DNA from 2 places in the Pantoea sp. X-Soil-OKNW-556 genome. Region 2 is predicted to be linked to the other one. Evidence: predicted binding sites of a transcription regulator. Region 2 holds the regulator's gene; the other holds the start of a gene.
What was found. Region 2 encodes Fur, which represses iron uptake genes when iron is present. Its sites were predicted from a motif close to ATAATAATGAGAACNACTATCAA; they were not measured.
Positions count from the first base shown of each region.

Region 1 (5,139 bases), 520 kb from region 2:
TTGCCGCCGGGCTGGTGAAACAGACTCCCGATAACTCACTGACTATACTGGATAAAGGCTTCTATGCGCTCGGCCTGCTGCACTACTGGCAGACATCCGGGACAGGGCGACACTGGATGCTTCCATTGCGTAAAGATGCAAAGTACCGGGTTCTGAAAAAGCTGGACAAAGGCCACGAGCTGGTAGAGTTCGACCTGTCGTGGCAGGCGCGCAAAAAATGGAAAGATGCGCCGGAGACACTGACGGCGCGGCTGATAAGCAAGCAGGTTAACGGGAAAACAGTACAAATCCTGACCTCGATGTGCGATGCGCGTCGTTATCCGAAGGCGGATATCGTTGAGCTTTACGGGTATCGCTGGGAAATCGAGCATGGCTTCCGGGAGATGAAACAGCATCTACTGAACAATGAACTGACGCTGAGAAGTAAAAAACCGGAGCTGGTGAGACAGGAGTTATGGGGCGTTGCACTGGCGTACAATCTCCTGCGCTTTATGATGGCGCAGATGGCTTACAGCCTGAAGAATGTGGAACCTTATCAGATGGGCTTTAAGCAGGCCGCGCTTTATCTGACGGGCCAGCTAAGCATCCTGCCCGCCGTAGCACCGGGAAAAATCCCGCGAATAATAAATGAAATAATGGAGATGGCAGGAAGCTTCGTGCTTCCGAAGCGAAGGCAGAGGCATTATCCACGGGCGGTAAAAAAGAGGCCGAAACGCTATGCGTTCCGGCATGACTGAGGCTTAACTGACAAGCATTACGCGATAAATCGCGCCGCTACGCAATGCCCGGTTAATCAAACCCTCATTTACATCTTGAAACGCCTTTATCGAAAAGATAATAATTCTCACTCTTATAACGATTTCTATTATCTCATTTCTTTCGAAGGAACTAAGATGACCTGCCTGTTTACCCTCAATCGTTGCCGCGTGCTGTGCGCACTGGCCCTGGCGTTACCCGGCATCAGTTTTGCTGAAGATACGCTGGTGGTCACCGCACAACCGCAGGAGAGCGCCACCTCCCCCACGCAAGGCTATCTGGCGACACGCAGTAGCGGCGCAAGTAAAACCGACCAGCCGCTGATCACCACGCCGCAGTCCATTTCGGTGGTGACGCGCCAGCAGATGGAAGATCAGGGCGCGACCGATCTTAACCAGGCGCTGAATTACACCCCTGGCGTGTTTACCAACTTTGGCGGCGCAGCAACCCGTTACGACACCATCTCGCTGCGTGGCTTCCACGGCGGTGATGTCGATAACACCTTCCTTGATGGCCTGCGCGTCATGAGCGATGGCGGCAGCTTTAATATCCTGCAAGTGGATCCCTGGTTCCTGGATCGCATTGATATTATTAAAGGCCCCTCGTCGGCGTTATATGGCCAGACGGTGCCCGGCGGCCTGGTGAATATGGTGAGTAAACGACCGCAATTCGCTGAAGAGGGACATTTCCGCCTGTCGACCGGTACCAACGCGACCAACAGCGCGGCCTTTGATTACACCAACGCGATTAACGATCAGTGGGCATTTCGCCTGACCGGCATTACCCGCAACAGCGACACGCAATACGACCATACTCGCGAAGAGAAATACGCCATTTCGCCGCAGCTGATGTGGCAACCCAATGACGATACCAGCCTGATCCTGCGCGCTTATCTGCAAAAAGATCCGTCAGGCGGCTATCATGGTTCGGTGCCTGCCGAAGGTACGCTCTACAGTCACAATGGCCGCAAACTGAGCGACAGTTTTTATGAAGGCGATAGCGCGCTTGATCAGTTCAAACGTCATCAGCAGATCTACAGCTACGACTTTTCCCATCGTTTCAATGAAGTGTGGTCAGTGCACTCCACCGGCAGCTACAGCCACTCGAATGTCGATCTGGATCAGGTCTACCAGATTGGCTGGGATGCAACTAACCCGGACCTGCTGACGCGCTATTATTCTGGCGAGCGTTCGTCGCTGTCAGCCTGGGCAACCGATAATCAGTTGCAGGCGGATTTCACCACCGGTGCGGTACAACACCGCGTCACTCTCGGGGCGGAATATCATCGTTATAAGAACGATATTCTCAGCGCCAGCGGCTACGCCAGCTCACTCAATCCGTGGACCGGCGTCGCAGTGGGCAGCATGCCGGACTACGACTGGACAGCTGAGACGCGTCGTTACTATCAAACCGGTTTGTATTTGCAGGATGAACTGCAACTGGACCGCTGGCACCTTGATCTGTCTGGCCGCTATGACCGCATCGTTTCAGAAAATGGCACCAGCCGCCGCCAGGATGATCACGTTAGTGGCCGTGCCGCCCTGCTGTACGCCTTCGATAATGGACTCTCCCCGTATGTCAGCTGGAGCCAGGCCATCACCCCTGCTTCTCTGACCGACCCCTACGGCAACCAGCTAAAACCGACGACCTCTGAACAATACGAGGCCGGCGTGAAGTATCAGCCGGTTGGCACACGCGATATGTATTCGATTGCGGTGTACGACCTGACGCAGAATGATGTTGCCAACCGTGATGTGATTTCCGGCACCTATACGCCATCGGGCAAGGTCCATTCACAGGGTATCGAGCTGGAAGCACGTAACCAGATTACGCCACGCTTCAGCACCATCGCCGGGTATACGCTGAACCATCTGCGCTTTAAAGATTCTGTTGATGGCAACGACGGCCATACTCCGTATGTCACCCCCAACAGCATGGCGTCATTCTGGGGTCATTATCAGTTCGACTACGGTCTGAGTGCCGGAGCTGGCGTGCGGTACATTGGTAAGCAGTGGGCGGATAACGAAAACACCACGCGTTTGCCTTCGGTGACCTTGTTTGATGCGTCATTACGTGCCGATTTGGCCGCGTGGAACAGCAGCCTGAAAGGTGCATGGTTGCAGGTCAGTGGTAATAACCTGACCGATCGTAAATATCTCGCCGCCTGCTATGGCACCGGTTATTGCTACCGCGGCGCGGAACGCACCGTGACAGCGACCATCGGGTACGATTTCTGATGCCCCGACCGCATCTGCTGAAATCATCAGATGCGGTCTGAATCAGCGCGATACCCCGGTTGCCAGACGCATTAAGCGGTCAAACGCACGGTCAGATAACCAGCGACGCAGGAAGAGCAACGGTCTGGCACCGAAACCGACGGCGTAGCGCGTTTTGGGGCGGCGTGCCTTTACCGCTCTGGCAATGGTGTCGGCGATCAGCGTTGGCGGAGACAGACGTTTACGGCCCGCCTCCCCACCCATCGATTCGGCCATCGACTTCGCCTGCCCGGCATAAGCTCCCTGGCCAGAAACCTCGCGCAACTTGTCGGCGGCAATATCGGCCCACTCAGTGCGAATTCCCCCCGGTTCAACCACCACTACGTCGATGCCGAAAGGTTGCACTTCCATGCGCAGACAGTCGCTGATGGCCTCCAGTGCGAACTTGGTGCCATGATACCAGGCACCGAGTGGCGTATGGAGTTTGCCCCCCATAGAACTGATATTCACGATGGTGCCCGATCGCTGCGCCCGCATGTACGGCAGCACCAACTGACATAAGCGCGCGGCACCGAACACATTGACCTCAAATTGCACGCGCGCCTCGTCCAACGGCACATCTTCCACCGCGCCGTACGAGCCATAACCGGCATTATTCACCAACACGTCAATACGTCCTGACCTGGCGATGATCCGGGCGATACCCGCCTGCATCGATGCATCATCGGTCACATCCATTGCCAGGACATGAACACCGCTATCGGCCAGATTTTGCATCCGTTCAACACGGCGCGCGGCAGCATATACCGTGAAACCCAGGGCTTTGAGACGATGCGCGGTCGCTGCACCAATACCGGAAGAAGCGCCTGTGACGAGAGCAACTTTGGTGGTCATAACAGATTTCCTTAAACGAAAACGCAAGAGCCAAGCGGCCAGGATTAGCCACTTTGTTAGCGGGAGAGTGTAGGTAATGGGTGAAGGCATTTCTCTGGCGAAAAGCGCCAGATTGCTTGCAAAAAGCGCCAGGCTTTACTCAACGCATCGCACTACGGACACCATCAGGCGTCTGCCCGGTCCAGCCGTGGAATGCACGGTAAAAAGAGTTGGGGTCTTCAAAGCCGAGTAGAAAAGCGATCTCTTCACTGGAGAGGGTGGTGTTGCTGAGATAATGACGAGCGAGGCTTTCGCGGGTCATATTCACCAGCGCACGAAAACTCTCGCCTTCTGTCTCAAGGCGGCGCTGCAAGGTCCGCGCACTGATACACAGACGCGCAGCGACATTATCAATGGTGGCCGTATTGCCAGGTAACAGTTCCAGCAGCACAGCGCGCACTCGCTCGGTCGCCGTGGCCGTCATATCGAGCTCACTCAATCGACGGCGCAAATCCGGCTCGAATACCCGCCACATGCCGTCATTGACGGTCAGAAAAGGACGTAACGCATCTTCCGCAGCAAAGGCAATGGTGGGGTGTTTGCCCTGCTGCACCGCAGTGCCAAAGAAGTGCTCGAAACCGCGGATGTTATGGCCTGACGGGAGGACCACCCGCAACGCCCGGACCGGTTCACGCGTCGCCAGCCGAACTAATCTCAGGAAAAAGGCGATCTCAGCCACTTGCAGTGAGTCCGGGACCTCAGCGGGTAACTCAAGCCAACGTGGCGCTACCGTCAACTCACCCTGCTGACCGACCTCCACCGTCAGGCTCATTGGTGCTACCAGCTGCTTATATTTTGCGAGACGCTGAACCGCCTGCATCAGATTGGCGCTACACAGGGCCGCAAACAGCGGCGGGTTGAAAGATTCGGCGGATACCGCAGCCACTATGCGCAGTGGAAACAGCTCGTCACCAGCTTCCGCCGCCATCGCACGCCAGAAGCGAAAATATTCATCGGACGTCAGCCCGCGATCCTGATGGGAAAACCTGTCTTCCGGCAGTCCCGCACGGCGCAGCACATGGTGAGCGGAAATCCCCATGTCCCTGAGCAGCGGTTGCCACCCGATATCCAGCGCAAAAGTTTGGTTACGTTTCATTTTTTCAGTATAACGCTGCCAGAGAGACGCTGGCTGGCAAAATACGCCAACTTACCTGCCAAGTGCGCCAGCAACATGCGTGGAATGTAAAAAACCCGCCATCTGCTGCCAGATGACGGGTTTCAGGGAAACCGGATG
Region 1 is NZ_AP035990.1:1,782,081-1,787,219, reverse strand. It holds gene AC6I8T_RS08285 (IS4 family transposase) at 1-737, shown strand, start outside; gene AC6I8T_RS08280 (TonB-dependent siderophore receptor) at 894-2,993, shown strand; gene AC6I8T_RS08275 (oxidoreductase) at 3,036-3,866, opposite strand; gene AC6I8T_RS08270 (AraC family transcriptional regulator) at 4,006-5,001, opposite strand.
Region 1: the regulator Fur is predicted to act here: its motif matches at 832-854, upstream of AC6I8T_RS08280 (TonB-dependent siderophore receptor).

Region 2 (5,139 bases):
TGTCATCCATGCGCTGCTGACCGGGCTTTCGGTATTTATCGCGGCGAGCATGCACTGGATTGCGGGCTTTGGTTTCAGCGCCGGCCTGGTGGATATGGCGCTGTCAACGCGCAACCCGCTGGCGGTCCATTGGTGGATGCTGATCCCACAAGGTCTGGTGTTCTTCGCTATCTACTATGTGGTGTTCCGGTTCACTATCCAGAAATTCAACCTGATGACACCGGGCCGTGAACTGGCTGCTGATGATGAAACTGACGGCTATGACGTCAATGTTGACCACAGCGGCAGTGGCGAAAGCCAGACCGAATCGCTGGCGCGTCGCTACATTGGTGCCGTGGGTGGTTCAGAAAACCTGACCAACATCGATGCCTGTATCACCCGTCTGCGTCTGAACGTGAAAGATGCCGCTCAGGTGAACGACAGCGTGGCGAAACGTTTGGGTGCATCCGGTATTATCCGTCTCAACAAACAAAGCGTGCAGATTATCGTCGGTACCCAGGCGGAAAGCATTGCCACCGCGATGAAAACCGTGCTGACCAAAGGCCCAGTCGCCGCTGCCGCTACCGCGCCTGCTGCTGCACAACCCGCGGCACCACAGCCGCAGGCCGTGCTGAACAGCGACAAAGGCGTGATCGCCACGCTGGTGGCTCCGGTGAGCGGTGAAGTGGTTGCCCTGGACGCGGTGCCGGATGAAGCCTTCGCCAGCAAGGCGGTGGGTGATGGTCTGGCAATTAAGCCTACCGGTAAAACCGTGGTGGCACCGATTGCCGGTACCATCGTGAAAATCTTCAATACCAACCATGCTTTCTGTCTGGAGAGCGAGAACGGTGTTGAGATCGTGGTGCATATGGGTCTGGATACCGTCGCGCTGGAAGGCAAAGGCTTCTCGCGTCTGGTGGAAGAGGGCGCAACGGTGGTGGCGGGCCAGCCAGTGCTGGAAATGGATCTGGATTTCCTCAATGCCAATGCCCGTTCGATGATCAGCCCGGTGGTGGTCAGCAACAGCGATGATTTCGCTGGCCTCAATCTGCTGGCTAGTGGGTCAGTGGTCGCCGGTGAAACCCGTTTGTACGAGGTTAAAGGCTAAACCCTTGTGATAAACCCCAAAGGCAGGAAGCGATTCCTGCCTTTTTTGTTTTAAAACGACCAACAAACGGTTGTTTCCCTTCTGCGCTTTGTGGATCATACTCCGTTACTTTCCAGGACAAATCACCCGTATTGTATTTGAGGATTTTGAGATGAGTGAGGCTGAAGCCCGCCCAACGAACTTTATTCGTCAGATTATCGACGAAGATTTGGCGAGCGGTAAGCACAACAGCGTGCATACCCGTTTCCCGCCTGAGCCCAATGGTTACCTGCATATTGGCCATGCGAAATCGATCTGTCTGAATTTTGGTATCGCACAAGATTACCAGGGACAGTGCAATCTGCGCTTCGACGACACCAACCCGGTGAAAGAAGATATGGAGTTCGTCGAGTCCATCAAGCGCGACGTGCAATGGCTGGGCTTTGAATGGAGCGGAGACGTTTGTTACTCCTCGAACTATTTCGACCAGCTGTACAACTATGCGGTCGAACTGATCAACAAAGGCCTGGCCTATGTGGATGAGCTTTCGCCGGAAGAGATTCGCGAATACCGTGGCACCCTGACTGCCCCGGGTAAAAACAGCCCGTTCCGCGATCGCACACCGGAAGAGAACCTGGCGCTGTTTGAAAAAATGCGCGCCGGTGGCTTCGAAGAGGGCAAGGCTTGCCTGCGTGCCAAAATCGATATGGCATCAAACTTTATCGTGATGCGCGATCCGGTGCTGTATCGCATTAAATTTGCTGAGCATCACCAGACTGGTAACAAATGGTGCATCTACCCGATGTACGATTTTACCCACTGCATCTCCGACGCACTGGAAGGCATTACCCATTCACTGTGTACGCTGGAGTTCCAGGATAACCGTCGCCTGTACGATTGGGTGCTGGACAACATCAGCATTCCGGTTCACCCGCGTCAGTATGAATTCTCACGTCTGAATCTGGAATACGCGGTGATGTCGAAGCGTAAACTGACTCAGCTGGTGAGTGAAAAGGTGGTAGAAGGCTGGGATGACCCGCGTATGCTGACCGTGTCCGGTTTGCGCCGTCGTGGTTACAGCGCAGCCTCGATTCGTGAATTCTGCCTGCGAATTGGTGTGACGAAACAGGACAACATCGTTGAGATGGCCTCGCTGGAGTCATGTATCCGTGACGATCTCAACGAGAATGCGCCGCGTGCTATGGCGGTGCTGGATCCGCTGAAAGTGGTGATTGAGAACCTGCCTGCGGGTCATGAAGAGATCATCACCATGCCGAACCATCCGAACAAACCGGAAATGGGCACGCGTGAGGTTCCGTTCAGTCGTGAGGTGTGGATCGATCGCGCTGATTTCCGTGAGGAAGCCAACAAGCAGTACAAACGTCTGGTGCTGGGTAAAGAGGTCCGTCTGCGTAATGCTTATGTGATCCGTGCCGAGCGCGTAGCGAAAGATGATGAAGGCAATATCACCTGCATCTATTGTACCTGTGACGTCGATACCCTGAGCAAAGATCCGGCTGATGGCCGTAAAGTGAAAGGTGTGATCCACTGGGTTTCGGCGATCCATGCGCTGCCTGCGGAATTCCGTCTGTACGACCGTCTGTTCAGTGTACCGAACCCAGGTGCGGCAGAGGATTTCCTCACCACCATCAACCCGAACTCGCTGGAAATCAAACAAGGTTTTGTTGAGCCGGGTCTGCGTGATGCAGTAGCGCTTGCGCCGTATCAATTTGAACGTGAAGGTTATTTTTGCGCAGATAGCGTTTATTCGCAGCCTTCTAAGCTGGTATTCAACCGTACTGTCGGTTTGCGTGATACCTGGGCGAAAATCGGCGATTAATCCTTTTTGTCGTTTTCCCCATATCCTGATAAAAGGGCGAGAAATCGCCCTTTTTTATTGGCTGTAATTTGAGTTTAGCCATCTTTTATTCTGTGGCTTGCGAAACGTGCTTGTTACCGGGATTTGCAACTAATCTGACTTTAACATAATTAATCAATTTACGAGTGTTAAAAACTTTTTTTCAGGTAGGCTATGCGCTCTCAGACGTTGCTCCGCGGGTTATAAAGGAAAAAAAATGACAAGTCTCGCTCAGGAAGCCAAACACAGCGTAGTGGTATTACATCAACTTATCGAACGTATTTTTAATCAGTCGGATAGCACCGACGACAGCATTGAATTGTTCCTTTCGCACTTTCACCCGGATTTCAAAATGGTGACACCGCAGGGCAAGCAACTGGATTTCAATGCGACGGAAGTGCTGTTCCGTCAACTGCGTGGTCAACGTGAAGGGATGCGTATCGCCACCAGCGAACATGCCATCATCTCGCAACAAAGCAAGGAAGTGACGATTCAGTATCGCGAATTGCAAATGATGAACGGCACTAACCAGAGCCGCATCTCACTGGCGGTGCTGGATTGCAGTACCTCAATTCCGCGCTGGCGTTATTTACAGGAAACGCTGGTGCAGTGAAGCAGCCATAAAAAAACCGGTGCCAGGCACCGGTTTTTTTATACTGCATAGCACATTTTATTGCTTGTCGTGGAGCGTCTCGTCTTCGCGGCAGTCTCCCAACGCACAGTGGCCGTACAAGTACAGACTGTGGTTAGTCAACTTGATACCGTGACGTGTGGCGATTTCGCGCTGACGGGTTTCAATGGATTCATCGCTGAATTCGATCACTTTGCCACAATCCAGGCAGATCAGGTGGTCATGGTGATGCTGTTGCGTCAGTTCAAAGACGGATTTACCACCCTCGAAGTTATGGCGGGTCACGATTCCCGCGTCATCAAACTGGTTAAGAACGCGATAAACCGTTGCCAGACCAATCTCTTCGCCCATGTCGATCAGGCGTTTGTACAAATCTTCCGCGCTGACGTGATGGCATTCGGGTTCCTGAAGCACTTCCAGAATTTTCAGTCTGGGGAGCGTGACTTTCAGGCCAGCCTTCTTCAATGCGGAGTTGTTGTCAGTCATGCGGATATTGTCCTGTTACTTAGCTAGTCACTTGCGGCGCAGGGCCTTGAATGTCGATCACGCGCATTCTCATTTGCGTCTCATTATAGAACTCAAGCAGTGAAATGAAAACCAAGGCAATGTCCTGAAAATCACCAGTGGCTGTAAGGAGAAATGTCACTAACGCCGGCGGGGATCGTGCAGGTCTTTGTTTCCATTTCACTCAGCCTCATTCTGATGCCAGAGGAATAAGCGGATGACCGTTACGGGTATTCTACAGATTTGCGGGAAAAAGTTAAAAAACAGTAGCTATTATTTTTATAGGAAATTCCTTTAACTCAATGTGAGCCAGCGCCCACATTGAGGAGGGCAGGGGATCAGGCTTCAATGATCTCTTTCAGTTGCAGCTCATCGAAAATCTGTTTCACCCATTTATCAACACGTTCGTTGGTCAGTTCAGGCTGACGATCTTCATCGATCGCCAGACCGAGGAAGTGTTTGTCATCTGCCAGACCTTTCGAGGCTTCGAAATGGTAGCCTTCGGTCGGCCAGTGTCCCACAATCACCGCGCCGTTTGGCTCGATGATATCGCGGATGGTGCCCATAGCATCACAGAAGTATTCAGCGTAATCTTCCTGGTCACCGCAGCCAAACAGCGCGACTAATTTGCCATTGAAATCAATTTCTTCCAGAGTCGGGAAGAAATCATCCCAGTCACATTGCGCTTCGCCGTAGTACCAGGTCGGAATGCCCAGCAGCAGGATATCGAATGCTTCGAGATCTTCTTTGGTGCTCTTGGCAATGTCATGCACTTCGGCCACATCTTTACCCAGTTGTTTCTGGATCATTTTTGCAATGTTTTCAGTATTGCCGGTATCGCTGCCGAAGAAAATGCCTACGATTGCCATGAGTTAAGTAACCTCTTAAATCCTGATATATGGGTTGAATGCACAGTTAAGCGAATGATAGCAGACCGGGCAAAGTGGCGGAACTTGTAAAGCCGAGACTTTGTGTTCCTGCGTGCGGTCTGCGTGTGTTACGACAGTTTGAGTTGCGCCAGCAGCATTTGTTCAATCAATTCGCTACGGCTGATGTTCTGCTGCTCTGCCAGAGTATTAA
Region 2 is NZ_AP035990.1:1,262,067-1,267,205, forward strand. It holds gene nagE (N-acetylglucosamine-specific PTS transporter subunit IIBC) at 1-1,087, shown strand, start outside; gene glnS (glutamine--tRNA ligase) at 1,239-2,906, shown strand; gene AC6I8T_RS05730 (hypothetical protein) at 3,142-3,537, shown strand; gene fur (ferric iron uptake transcriptional regulator) at 3,595-4,041, opposite strand; gene fldA (flavodoxin FldA) at 4,398-4,928, opposite strand; gene ybfE (LexA regulated protein) at 5,057-5,139, opposite strand, start outside.